Regions from separate parts of the Streptomyces sp. YIM 121038 genome, predicted to be linked through region 1. Evidence: riboswitches for the same ligand, from Rfam matches in the RefSeq annotation. Region 1 holds a riboswitch; each other region holds the start of a gene.

Region 1 (3,274 bases):
AAGCCCTGGGCCTTCCCGGCCCCCGAGCGCGGCGCCCTGGCCAATGGCCTGACGGTGCTGCGCTGCCACCGCCCCGGCCAGCAGCTCGTCGCCGTCGAGGTCCACCTCGACGCGCCCCTGGACGCCGAGCCGCAGGGCCTGGACGGCGTGTCCACGATCATGGCGCGGGCGTTCTCCGAAGGCACCGACAAGCACTCCGCCGAGGAGTTCGCCGCCGAGCTGGACCGCTGCGGCGCCACGCTGGACGCGCACGCCGACCACCCCGGCGTCCGGCTCTCCCTCGAAGTGCCCGTCTCCCGCCTGGCGAAGGGCCTGGGCCTGCTGGCCGACGCGCTGCGCGCGCCCGCCTTCGAGGACGGCGAGATCGAGCGCCTCGTCCGCAACCGCCTGGACGAGATCCCGCACGAGACCGCCAACCCCGCGCGCCGCGCCGCCAAGGAGCTGGCCAAGCAGCTCTTCCCGGCCACCTCGCGCATGTCGCGCCCGCGCCAGGGCACCGAGGAGACGGTCACCGCCATCGACTCCGCGGCCGTACGCGCCTTCTACGAGAAGCACGTGCGCCCCGCCACGGCCACCGCCGTCGTGGTCGGCGACCTCACGGGCACGGACCTCGACGCCGTCATCGCCGACACCCTCGGCGCCTGGACGGGCGGGTCGGCGGAGCCGCACGTGATGTCCCAGGTGACCGCCGACGACACCGGCCGCGTCGTCATCGTGGACCGCCCCGGCGCCGTCCAGACGCAGCTCCTCATCGGCCGCGTGGGCGCGGACCGGCACGACATCGTCTGGCCGGCGCAGGTCCTCGGGACGTACTGCCTGGGCGGCACCCTCACCTCGCGCCTGGACCGCGTCCTGCGCGAGGAGAAGGGGTACACGTACGGCGTGCGCGCCTTCAGCCAGGTGCTGCGCTCCGCGGCCCCGCGGTCCCCGGAGGGCGCCCCGGGCGTCGCCATGCTGGCCATCAGCGGCTCCGTGGACACGCCGAACACGGGCCCGGCGCTGGATGACCTGTGGAAGGTCCTGCGCACCCTCGCCGCCGAGGGCCTCACCGACGCCGAGCGCGACGTCGCCGTGCAGAACCTGGTGGGCGTGGCCCCGCTGAAGTACGAGACGGCCGCCGCGGTCGCCGCGACGCTCGCCGACCAGGTGGAGCAGGAGCTGCCGGACGACTTCCAGGCGAGCCTGTACCGGCAGTTGGCCGGGACGGGCACGGTGGAGGCCACCGCGGCCGTCGTGAGCGCGTTCCCGAGCGACCGCCTGGTGACGGTGCTCGTCGGTGACGCCGCGCAGATCGAGGAGCCCGTCAGGGCCCTCGGCATCGGCGAAGTGACGGTTGTCACCGGCTGATTGCGGCACACACGCCATGAACCGGCCTCACCAGGCCGCAACGGGCAAACCGGAATGAACGCCGCGTAACCCCAGGGGCCCCGGAGGCTCAGGAAGCCTCCGGGGTCCCTGCATGCTGCCATATGTCCGAATTGACATGGAGGTTGGGCGTCTGCCGTGTGGCGTGCGCTACAAAAGGCAGGATCCGTTTGTCGATTGAAAGATGAGGCGTTTAGCGTCAGTGCGGCTGTACGTCACGCAGTACGCCGCGCCCGCGGCACCGGACAGTCATCGCCGAGTCCCCGTACGGCGTGAGCCAGGGGAGCCGGGGACCCACACGTCCCCTGGGGTGAATCGGTCCCCTTGCCGCGAGGCGAGGAGTCCGTAGGAGACCTTCCTGCTCCGAACCCGTCAGCTAACCCGGTAGGCGAGAAGGAAGGAAAGGACCAGCCGCTTCATGGCGCTCATCCGCCCGACCGGCAAGCACCGCCGTCCGAGCCGCATCACGCGCACCACCGCCAGCGCCGCGGGCGTCGCCGCCCTCACCACCACCGGTGTCATCTCGGGCCTGGCCGCTCCGGCCCTCGCCGCCGACGGCTCCGCGGACCACGCGAGCACCGGCCTCACGCAGGCCATCGCCATCAACGACACGCTGGCCGACGAGATCGACGCCCAGGCCGCCGCCCAGAAGCAGGCCGCCAACGACGCCGCCGCCCAGAAGAAGGCGGAAGAGGCGGCGCGGCAGAAGGCCGCCGAGCAGAAGCGCAAGGCCGAGGCCGCCGCGAAGGAGAAGGCCGAGAAGGAGGCCAAGGCCAAGGCGGCGAAGGAGGCCAAGGAGCGGGCCCGCGAGCGGGCCGCCCGTGACGCCGAGCGCAAGCGCCTGAACGCCTACGTCGCCCCGGTCGCCGGCTCCTACGTCTCCACCTCCTACAAGGCCGGCGGCGGCATGTGGTCCTCCGGCAGCCACACCGGCATCGACTTCCACGCCGCGTCCGGCACCTCGGTGCAGGCGGTCGGCGCGGGCACCGTCGTCGAGGCGGGCTGGGGCGGCGCCTACGGCAACAACGTCGTGATCAAGATGAACGACGGCACGTACACCCAGTACGGCCACATGTCGTCCCTCAGCGTCACGGTCGGCCAGGCCGTCACCCCCGGCCAGCAGATCGGCCTCTCCGGTTCCACCGGCAACTCCTCCGGGCCGCACCTGCACTTCGAGGCCCGCACCGGCGCCGAGTACGGCTCGGACATCGACCCGATCGCGTACCTGCGCTCCCACGGCGTGGGCGTCTGACGCGTCGACGGCGCGAACGCCCCGCGCCCGCGCACGTCCCGAAAGCCCCGGCTCACCGAGCCGGGGCTTTCGGCATCGGGGCACGGCTCGGGCCCTAAGCGCCCACGACCGGTAAGCGTGCCGCTGCGCACACCTTTGGCCAAAAGATATCCATGGATTCCGGTGCCCCATCGGAAAATGCGGCCATCTGCAATAGAGTCCGTCGTGGCAGCGTCCATGGAGTCGCCGCACCAGCGTCTTCAACGCGTCGCGCGACGCGTTTCGCGGGCATTAAAGCGGAGGTCCGTCATGCGCATTCCCGCGCACTCGGTCTGCACGGCCATCCGGGACGACATCGTCTCCGGTGTCTACGAACGCGGCACGCGGCTCACCGAAGAACTCCTCGCCCGCCGCTACGGCGTCTCGCGCGTCCCCGTGCGCGAGGCCCTGCGCACCCTGGAGGCCGAGGGCTTCGTCGTCACCCGCAGGCACGCGGGCGCCTGCGTCGCCGAGCCGACCGAGCAGGACGCCGCCGACCTCCTGGAGGTCCGTACGCTCCTGGAGCCGCTGGCGGCCGCCCGCGCGGCCCAGCGCCGCACCGAAGCCCATCTGAAGGTCCTGCGCGGCCTCGTGCGCCTCGGCCAGGAGCGGGCCCGGCGCGGCGGCGAGGACCTGCGC
Region 2 (3,274 bases), 1.2 Mb from region 1:
ATGCTGCACGGCGCGCTCACCATGCTGATCACGGGCGTGGCCCTGGTCGGCCTGAACCAGGCCGACGACAACGAGGTCAACAACCTCAAGATCGGCATCAAGATGGCGGTCCTCGTCGTGATCCTCGGGCTCGTGTACCTGAAGCGCGACGAGGAGAAGGTGGACAAGGCGATGTTCGGCGCGGTCGGCGCGCTGACGACGGCGAACATCTTCATCGCCGTCCTGTGGACGTAGCATCGCCGTCCTGTGGACGTAAGCGCCCGCTGCCCGCGTTTTCGGCCCTCTACGTAGAAGAGCGACTTCTACGTAGAGGGCCGAAAACGTGTCGCCCTCCTAAGGGGCGGGGTCAGGCGGGCCGGACCACGCTGTGGATCGGCATGTAGTAGATCGACTCGACGCGTACGTTCGCGCCCGGCTTGGGGGCGTGGATCATCTTGCCGTTGCCTATGTAGATCCCTACGTGGCTGATGTCGTCGTAGAAGAAGACCAGGTCACCGCGTTTGGCGCTGGACGTGGGCACCGTCGTGCCGACCTTCACCTGGTCCCAGGTGGTGCGGGGCAGTGAGATCCCGGCGGTCTTCCACGCGGCCCGCGTCAGCCCGGAGCAGTCGTAGGAGCCGGGGCCCGTGGCGCCCCATACGTAGGGCTTGCCGATCTGCTTCTCGGCGAAGCCGATCACCTTCTCGGCCTTCGCGGCGTACCCGCCGTCCGTGCTTCCGGAGCCCGAACCGGAACCGGAGCCCGAACCGGAGTCAGAGTCGGAGCCGGAACCCGATCCCGAGCCGGTACCGGAGCCGGACCCGGTACCGGCACCCGACCCGGCCCCCGTCCCCGAGCCGCCGCCGGAGCCCTGCTCCCGCTCCTTCCGGGCCTCCTCCGCCTTCCGCTTGCGCTCCTCCTCGGCCTGTTTGCGCGCCAGCTCGGCGGCCTTGCGCCGGGCCGCCTCCTCCTTCCGCTTCTCGATCGCGGCGAGCCGCGCCTTCTCCTCGGCGGTCAGCTTCGACAGGAGGGTGCGGGCCTCGCCGAGCTTGGTCTGGACGGTCCGCTTGCTCGACTTCAGCTCGTCGCGGGAGTCGCTGAGCGTCTTCAGGCCCTTCGTGGCCCTCGCGCGCTGCTTGGTGGCCGCCACCTGCCGCGTCTGGTAGTCGTCGACCGCCTTCTTCTGGCGGTTGGTGAGCCGGTCCGCGAGGTGGTTCTGGTCGAAGAAGCCCTTCGGGTCGTCGGCGAGCATCAGGGCGGCGGTCTCGGAGACGGCGCCGGTGCGGTACTGGGCGGCCGCGAAGGAGCCGAGCTGCCGACGGGCCTCGTTCAGGTCGTCCGTGCGCTCGGCGACGTCGTCCAGGAGCTTGTCGACGTGCTTGCGCTGCTTGTCGGTGCGCTCCTTCGCCGAGTTGTACTTCTGGGTGGCCACGCCCGCCTGGTGGTAGAGGTCGTCGACCTTCTTCTGGACCTCTTCGAGACTCGGTTCGGCGGGCCTGGTGGGCTCCGCGGGAGCGGACGGTGCCGCGTTCGCGCTCTGTGACAGGAGCGCTACGGAGGTCAGCGCGGCCGTCGTGATGCCGAGTGCGGGGGCGCTGCGTGCCAGGGGGGAGCGGGTGCGCGGCTTGCGGTGCGACGCCAAGGGAGGCGACTCCTTCCGTGGACCGCCTACCGGGTTAGCTGTCGGGTTCGGGCGGTTCGGAAGGGCTGCCCTACCGGCCCGTGCGAGGCGCAGCGGGACGGATTCACCCCAGGATCATGGTGGGTCCCCGGCTCCGGGCGCGTCGGGATCGGCGCGCGGCGGACTCGGCGGAGGCCGCGCGGCCCGGCGTGGTTCGCCGGTTTGGGGGGACGTGCGGCCCGCGGAGCACGCTAGCCAACTCCTGTGGCGCGGGGGAAGATTGATGTTCGATATGCCCGATACGTTTTCGTGACTTTCCGCACCTCCGTGTCCTCCCCGGCGCCGCCGCGACGCGGCTCACCTGCGGCGTGGCCCGGCGTGACCGCCCGGTGGCACCCCGTGGACGGCGCTGGGCGGCCGCGGCGGTGGCCGGAACCCGGGGTGGTTTGTCAGTGGGGCCGCCTAGACTCGGGAGGCGATGAGCAGCCTCTTTGACGACAGCTTCCTGGCGGACCTCAAGCCCTCGCAGGGCGCTGAGGAGGAGCCCCCGCCGCCGCCCGAGGACAGCGCTCCGGAGCCGATTCCGGACGACCTGTTCGACGGGAGGTTCGACGCGCCCGCACCCCGGGACGGGTACTACCGGGACGGCGCCCCCCGCCCGGCCCTCGACCCGGCGGCGCTCCTCGACGGGCTGAACGAGAACCAGCGCGCGGCCGTCGTGCACGCGGGCTCCCCCCTGCTCATCGTCGCGGGCGCGGGCTCCGGCAAGACCCGCGTACTGACCCACCGCATCGCGTACCTGCTCGCCGAGCGCGGGGTGCACCCCGGCCAGATCCTCGCGATCACGTTCACGAACAAGGCAGCGGGCGAGATGAAGGAGCGCGTCGAGCAGCTCGTCGGCCCGCGCGCGGGCGCGATGTGGGTGTCGACGTTCCACAGCGCGTGCGTGCGCATCCTGCGCCGCGAGTACAAGAAGCTGGGCTTCACGTCCTCGTTCTCGATCTACGACGCCGCGGACTCCAAGCGCCTGATGGCCCTGGTCTGCCGGGACCTCGACCTGGACCCGAAGAAGTTCCCGCCGAAGTCCTTCAGCGCCAAGATCTCGAACCTGAAGAACGAGCTGATCGACGAGGAGGACTTCGCCGCCCAGGCCGCCGACGGCTTCGAGAAGACCCTCGCCCAGGCGTACGCGATGTACCAGTCGCGCCTCCGCGAGGCCAACGCCCTGGACTTCGACGACCTGATCATGACGACGGTGCACCTCCTGCGCGCCTTCCCGGACGTCGCCGAGCACTACCGCCGCCGCTTCCGGCACGTCATGGTCGACGAGTACCAGGACACGAACCACGCGCAGTACGCGCTGGTGCGCGAGCTGGTCGGCCCCGCTCCGGCGGAGGGCGAGGAAGGCGAGGGGCCCGCCGAGCTGTGCGTGGTCGGTGACGCCGACCAGTCCATCTACGCCTTCCGCGGCGCCACGATCCGCAACATCCTCCAGTTCGAGGAGGACTACGCGGACGCCACCACGATCCTCCTGGAGCAGAACTACCGCTCCACGCAGACGATCCTCAGCGCCGCCAACGCGGTCATCGAGCGCAACGAGAGCCGCCGCCCCAAGAACCTGTGGACGAACGCGGGCGCGGGCGCCGGCATCACCGGCTACGTCGCCGACACCGA
Region 3 (3,274 bases), 2.9 Mb from region 1:
AGAGCGGCAGGTCGGAGGCCTCGGAGGCGGCGTGGGCCACGGCGAGGGAGACGCCGAGGATGGCGTTGGCGCCGAGGGAGCCCTTGTTGTCCGTGGCGTCCAGGTCGAACATGGCCTGGTCGATCAGGCGCTGCTCGGTGGCGTCGTAGCCGACGAGCTCCGGGCCGATCTGCTCGATGACGGCGAGGACGGCCTTCTCCACGCCCTTGCCGCCGTAGCGGTTGGCGTCTCCGTCACGGAGTTCGATGGCCTCGAAGGCGCCGGTGGAGGCGCCGGACGGGACGGCGGCACGGCCGGTGGAGCCGTCGTCGAGGCCGACCTCGACCTCGACCGTGGGATTGCCTCGGGAGTCCAGGATTTCCCGGGCTACGACGACGTCGATGGACGGCACGAGCATCTCCTTATGGGATGTGACGCGGGGTACGCGGGGGTACTAGGGGCCGCGCTGGCCCCTGCGACACGAGCCTAACCGGCTCCGGGGCATCGGCCATCCGACCGCCCAGCACATGGACGGGCCGACGGGCCGAACGCGGATAGTTCCCTCAGCAAACAAACTACCGGACAAAAAGGTACCGCCCCGGTGCGGCGGGGGGACGCGCACCGGGGCGGTAGCCCATGGGGACGGGGCGGCTCCGGGCGCTGCCGGGGCCGGGGCGGGTCAGCTGAGGTGCAGCTGCTGGCCCGGGTAGATGAAGTCGGCGTCGGAGACGATGTCGTCGTTCAGCTGGTACAGCTTCTGCCAGCCGCCCTTGACGTCGTGCTCCTGGGCGATCTTCGACAGGGTGTCGCCGGACTCGACCTTGTACTCGCCGTCGCCCTTCTTCACGACCTTGCCGGTCGGGGTCTGGACGGTCTTCTTCTCGACCTGCGGGGCGGCCTGCTGCGGCTGGTGCTGCGGCTGCGCCTGCGGCTTGGGAGCGGCCTGCTGCTGCGGCTGCGCCTGCTGCTGGGGCCGCGGCTTGTTCTGCTGCTGCGGCTGCTGCTGGCCACCGCCGGAGGAGCCGCCGCCGGTGTACGGGGAGCCGGACAGGCCCACGCCGCACTTCGGCCACGCGCCCTTGCCCTGGCCCGCGAGGACCTTCTCGGCGATCTCGATCTGCTGGGCCTTGGAGGCCTTGTCGGCGGTCGGCGCGTACTTCGTGCCGCCGTACGCCGCCCAGGTGGAGGCGGAGAACTGCACGCCGCCGTAGTAGCCGTTGCCGGTGTTGATGGACCAGTTGCCGCCCGACTCGCACGCGGCGACGCGGTCCCACTCGGCGGGAGTGGCGGCGTTGGCCGTGCCGGCGGCCATCAGCGGGGCGGCGACAGCGGCACCGGTGACACCGACGACGGTGGCGGCGCGGGTGGCCTTGTCGAGCTTGGTCGGACGACGGTGCTTGCCCTTGCCGGAACGCAGCATGAAGTGATCCCCTCACCGACGCCTGCGAGGTGAGCTGTCGGGTTCGGGCGGGTGAGTGCCCGGCCGCACGTCCTAGCGCGCGACTTCACCCCTAGCCGTGTCCGTGCGTCCCGCGGTCTGGCGACCGCTCAACGTCCGGGCCCGGCACTTACCTTGGGTCCCCCGCTCCTGCCTTCGGCGCTCGAAGCGACGACTGTTCCCGTCCGGCCGTTGGCAGGATTCGGCGTACCGACCGGCGGGGCCCGCTGTGGCGAGCGGTCATGACCGTAGTCAGGCAATCATCCGAATTTCAAAGACGATCAGGGCTTCTGAGACCCATCTCTCACTTGCCTCTCACCGTCTTTAAACCGGACATTCATCGCGAACTGCCGGGCTTTCGGCCTACTTCCCGCCCGGCTTCCCCTCAGTCACTTCCTTGCCGTCCGCCCCCAGTTCGAGCCGCTGACCGGGGAGGATGAGGTCCGGGTCGGAGCCCACGGTCTTCTTGTTGCCCGCGTACAGATCCGTCCAGCCGCCGTCAAGGTCGTGGCTGTCGGCGATCGCCGAGAGGTTGTCACCGGAGCGGACCGTGTACGTGCCCGCGGCGCGCTCGGTGCCGGGGACGTCCCGCGCGTCGCCGCGCGAGGCGTGGCGCCCGGGGCCGGTGTCGCCGGACGGGGCGTTCTCGTCGGCGCGGTCGCCGCGGTGGCGGCCGGCGGAGCCGTCCCGGGGCGCGTCGTCCGCGCCGGGCCCGGCGCTGTCGGACTCCCGCGGCGAAGCGCTGTCGTCCGCACCGGACTTGTCGGAGCCGTCGGCGGCGGGCTTGCGGTGCTTGCCGCCGCGCCCGTCGCTCTTCCCGCCCTCGTCGGCGCGGTCGGCGTCGCCGTCCCGGCTGTCCGTTTCGTGACTCTTGTCTCGCGCGTCGGCGGAACTGCCGGGCCTCTCGGCCTTCTCGGAGCCGTCCGCGTCCGTGGCGGCGCCCTCGCGCTCGCCCTTCGCGTCCTTCTCCCCGGCCTTGCCCTTCTCGCCCTTGTCCTCGTCCTTGTCCTTCTCCTTGCCCTCGTCCTTGCCGGACGCGGCGGACCCGTCGGAGTCCGCGGGGCGCGGCGGGGACGTCGGCAGGCCCGGGTCGACGTCGGCGGCCTCGCCGCCCTTCGTCAGGCCCGCGGCCGGGGCACAGTTCGGCCAGGCGTCGGGGCCCCGGTCGGCGAGCACGTTCTCGGCGACGTGGATCTGCTGGGAGCGGCTCGCCTGGTCGGCGCTCGGCGCGTAGGAGAGGCCGCCGTACCGCTCCCAGGTGTCCTGGGTGAGCTGGAGGCCGCCGTAGTAGCCGCTGCCCTTGGCGCTCCACGCGCCGCCGCTCTCGCACTCCGCGACCTTGTCCCACGTCTCGGCGTCCGCCGCGCTCGCGCTCGACGCGCCGAGGAGCGGGATGGCGATGGCGGATCCGGTGACGCCCGCCGTGACGAGGATCGCCGGGACCTGGCGGGGGCGACGGTGACGGCCTTGGCCGGAGAGCATGCAGGTGCCTTTCGTGGACGACAGGTCGGGCGCGGCGCGAGCGCGCGAGCGCGCGGGTGCCGGGCCGTCGTGAACGTAGCGGCACTCGAACGCCAGTCACAAGTCGGTTCAGCCGAGATCACGCGAAAGTCACATTGTTGACGGCCCATCAGCACGAGTGGCCCGCGGGGCGGGTGTGAAACGCACCGGCAACGTCCTGAGGCCCCGCATGATGAGCCCGCCGCGCCACCTCAACTCCTCCGGGGCCGAGGCCAGTTGCAGGTCGGGCAGGCGGCGCAGCAGGGTGGCCAGGGCGGTCTGCCCCTCCAGGCGGGCGAGCGGGGCGCCGAGGCAGTAGTGGATGCCGTGGCCGTAGCCGAGGTGCTGGTTGTCGCG
Region 4 (3,274 bases), 2.3 Mb from region 1:
GTGGCGACGGCCGCCGTGTCCTGCGCCGCCGTGCTCGCCCTGCGCATCGACAACCACGCGGGCGTGGACGTCGAGGTCGTCACCTCCTTCGTCACCATGCTCACCGTCGGCGCCCTCGCCGTCGTGATCAACCGCGTCGTCCGCCGCGGCGACGCCCGCCTCGCCTCCGCCCGCTCCATCGCCGAGGCCGCGCAGCGGGCCGTCCTGCCGCAGCCGGACCCGCGCATCGGCGGCCTGGACGTCGCCGCCCGGTACGAGGCCGCGCAGGCCGACGCCTTCATCGGCGGCGACCTGTACGCGGTGCAGGACACCCCGCACGGCGTCCGCCTCATCGTCGGCGACGTACGCGGCAAGGGCATGGGCGCGGTGGCCGCCGTCGCCGTCGTCATCGGCGCCTTCCGCGAGGCGGCCGAGCAGGAGGCCACCCTGGAAGCCGTGGCGCAGCGCCTGGAGCGTGCCCTGGCGCGCGAGGGCACGCGGCGCGACGGGCTCGACGCCTTCGAAGGGTTCACCACGGCGGTCCTCGCGGAGATCCCGCGCGGCGGCGGCAGCGTGCGCCTGGTCAACCGCGGCCACCCCGAGCCGCTGCTGCTGCGCGCCGACGGGCGCCTGCGCGTGCTCTCGCCCGCCGAACCCGCGCTGCCGCTCGGCATGGGCGACCTCGGCGTCTGGCCCGACCGCGCGGACGAGACCGACTTCCCGCCCGGATCCACGCTGCTGCTGCACACCGACGGGCTCAGCGAGGCCCGGGACGCGCGGGGTGTCTTCTACGACCCCGCGGCCCGGCTCGGCGGCCGCGTCTTCTCGGGCGCGGACGCCCCCGACGCGCTCCTGTCCACGCTCGTCGCCGAGGTCCTCGACCACACCGGCGGCGGCGCCACCGACGACATGGCCCTCCTCGCCGTACGACGGCCCGTCACACCCCGTGACTGAACGGAGCCCCAGCGCAGCGCAACTGACGACCCGTCATCCATACCTGAAGATCGATTCCACTGCGCAGCGTCATGGCACGCGCTCAACTCGCCCTATTCCCGGCCTTGATGTCCCGTTGTGTTCGTGGCGTAAGCGTTAACGATCAACCCGAACAGCTTGGAATACCGACCCGCTGTCTATTAACGTTCGATAACGCAGCGCGGTCGTCCCAGCCGTCACACCCGGCGGCTCCGCGCGCACGCGCCTAATCCCGCAAGGGAGCCGGGGAACCACCATCTTGGGGTGAATCGGACGCCTCTCGCGCACGCGGACCCGTATCCGCCGTGCACGAGCAGCGGCCGTAGGAGACCTTCCTGCTCCGAACCCGTCAGCTAACCCGGTAGGCGAGAAGGAAGGAAAGGAGTGCGCCCCCGTGGCGTCCAACCGGCCTGCCCCAGAAGCGCTCTACATACCCCACGGCAGCCTCATCGAGGGTGCCGACGGCGGCGAAGGACCCGGGGGACACACCGGGCACGCCGACCACGCCGAGGCCTCCGCGCCCGCCGGGTATGCCGGTTACGCCGCCCAGGAGCCCCCGGCCTCCTGGGAGGAGTGGAACCCCACCGCGGAGACCGTCCGCCCCGTGCGCGGCAAGCACCGCATCCACAAGAAGGGCGGCGGCGGCCTCGCCCGCAGCTCCACCGTCCTCGGCGTCGGCGTCATCGCCGCCGTCGGCGCGGGCGGCATCGCCACCGCGCAGGGCGGCAAGCCGCCCGTCTCCATCGCCCTGCCGGACCTGGCGTCCGTCGCGGACTCGCTGCCGGGCGTCGGCGCCCTGGTCGACGGCGACGACACCGCCGCCCCGGCCACCGCCGCGGCCGCGGCGCCCCTCAGCTCCGCGGGCGTCACCGGCGCCGACGCCGAGCGGGGCACCACGGACGCGGGGGAGGCCCTGCGGGCCCGCATCCTCCAGCAGGCCGAGAACCAGCACCACCAGGCGGACGACGCGCAGCGCAGGCAGGCCGAGGACGCGGCCGTGGCCAGGGCCGCCGCGACCGCCACGGCCCAGCAGGGCAAGGCGGCGGCCGAGGTCAAGGCGAAGGCCGCGGAGGAGAAGCGGAAGAAGGAGGAGGCGGCCCGCAAGAAGCGCGAGGCCGAGCGCCTCGCGAAGCTCGCCAAGAGCTTCACGCTCCCCGCCTCCTCGTACGTCCTCACCTCCCACTTCGGCGACTCCGGCTCCATGTGGTCCTCCGGGCGGCACACCGGCCTGGACTTCGCGGGCCCCAACGGCTCCCCGCTCAAGGCCGTCCACTCCGGCACCATCACGGAGGCCGGCTGGGCGGGCGCGTACGGCTACCGCACGGTCCTGAAGCTCGATGACGGCACCGAGATCTGGTACTGCCACCAGTCCTCGCTCTCCGTCAGCGTGGGCCAGAAGGTCAGCACCGGCGACGTCATCGGCCGCATGGGCGGCACGGGCAACGTCACCGGGGTCCACCTCCACCTGGAGGTCAGGACGGGCGGCGGCGCGGCCATCGACCCGCTGTCCTGGCTGCGCGGCAAGGGCCTGACGCCCTGATCCCGCCCGCCGCGAAGCCCCGTGGCCGCGCGCCCCGCCGACGGCCGCGAGCCGACGGCTGGCCTCCGGCCGCTGGCCTCCGACGGCCGCTAGCCGCTGACCCCCGGCCGCTGACTCCCGACGGCCGCGAGCCGACGGCTGGCGGCTGACCGCGAAGGGTCCTCAGACTCCGGCGGCCCTGGCGACGACCCCCCGACGCCAGGGCCGCCGGTTCCCGCGTCCCGCGGCCTCCCCGACCGGGTTCCGCATCCTGGAATCCGTTGTCTGGAATCCGCCGTCCCTCACCGGAATTCCCGACTTCGCAAGGATGTTGGCGCCGGTATGACCACTCTTCGCCCTCTGGGATCGTCCGACCTCGAAGTCTTCCCGCTCGCCCTCGGCGGCAACGTCTTCGGCTGGACCGCCGACCAGGACCAGTCCTTCGCCGTCCTCGACGCCTACGCCGCCGCGGGCGGCAACTTCATAGACACCGCGGACGCCTACACGTTCTGGGTGCCCGGCAACAAGGGCGGCGAGTCCGAGACCGTCCTCGGGCGGTGGATGGCCGAGCGCGGCAACCGCGACGACGTCGTGGTCGCCACCAAGGTCGGCGCGCTGCCCGAGTACAAGGGCCTGTCCGCGAGCACCATCAAGGCCGCCGCCGAGGAGTCGCTGCGCCGCCTCGGCACCGACTACATCGACCTGTACTACACGCACTACGACGACCCGTCCGTGCCCGTCGAGGAGTTCATCACCGCCCTCGACGAGCTGGTGCGGTCCGGCAAGGTGCGCGCGATCGCCGCG

The links. A riboswitch is a leader RNA that binds a small molecule or an ion and turns the genes downstream of it on or off. The one in region 1 is predicted to bind cyclic di-AMP.
Positions count from the first base shown of each region.
Region 2: linked by a shared signal. The riboswitch ahead of C9F11_RS25155 (C40 family peptidase) and the one ahead of C9F11_RS30245 (M23 family metallopeptidase) in region 1 are both predicted to bind cyclic di-AMP.
Region 3: linked by a shared signal. The riboswitch ahead of C9F11_RS17195 (transglycosylase family protein) and the one ahead of C9F11_RS30245 (M23 family metallopeptidase) in region 1 are both predicted to bind cyclic di-AMP.
Region 4: linked by a shared signal. The riboswitch ahead of C9F11_RS19630 (M23 family metallopeptidase) and the one ahead of C9F11_RS30245 (M23 family metallopeptidase) in region 1 are both predicted to bind cyclic di-AMP.

Region 1 covers NZ_CP030771.1:7,010,454-7,013,727, forward strand. Annotated here, with positions in the region: gene C9F11_RS30240 (pitrilysin family protein) at 1-1,347, shown strand, start outside; cyclic di-AMP (ydaO/yuaA leader) riboswitch at 1,609-1,771, shown strand; gene C9F11_RS30245 (M23 family metallopeptidase) at 1,784-2,617, shown strand; gene C9F11_RS30250 (GntR family transcriptional regulator) at 2,906-3,274, shown strand, end outside.
Region 2 covers NZ_CP030771.1:5,853,652-5,856,925, forward strand. Annotated here, with positions in the region: gene C9F11_RS25150 (hypothetical protein) at 1-234, shown strand, start outside; gene C9F11_RS25155 (C40 family peptidase) at 347-1,621, opposite strand; cyclic di-AMP (ydaO/yuaA leader) riboswitch at 1,629-1,785, opposite strand; gene pcrA (DNA helicase PcrA) at 2,079-3,274, shown strand, end outside.
Region 3 covers NZ_CP030771.1:4,123,389-4,126,662, forward strand. Annotated here, with positions in the region: gene eno (phosphopyruvate hydratase) at 1-391, opposite strand, end outside; gene C9F11_RS17195 (transglycosylase family protein) at 659-1,399, opposite strand; cyclic di-AMP (ydaO/yuaA leader) riboswitch at 1,404-1,589, opposite strand; gene C9F11_RS17200 (transglycosylase family protein) at 1,781-2,899, opposite strand; gene C9F11_RS17205 (cytochrome P450) at 3,029-3,274, opposite strand, start outside.
Region 4 covers NZ_CP030771.1:4,679,913-4,683,186, reverse strand. Annotated here, with positions in the region: gene C9F11_RS19635 (PP2C family protein-serine/threonine phosphatase) at 1-933, shown strand, start outside; cyclic di-AMP (ydaO/yuaA leader) riboswitch at 1,165-1,334, shown strand; gene C9F11_RS19630 (M23 family metallopeptidase) at 1,346-2,491, shown strand; gene C9F11_RS19625 (aldo/keto reductase) at 2,813-3,274, shown strand, end outside.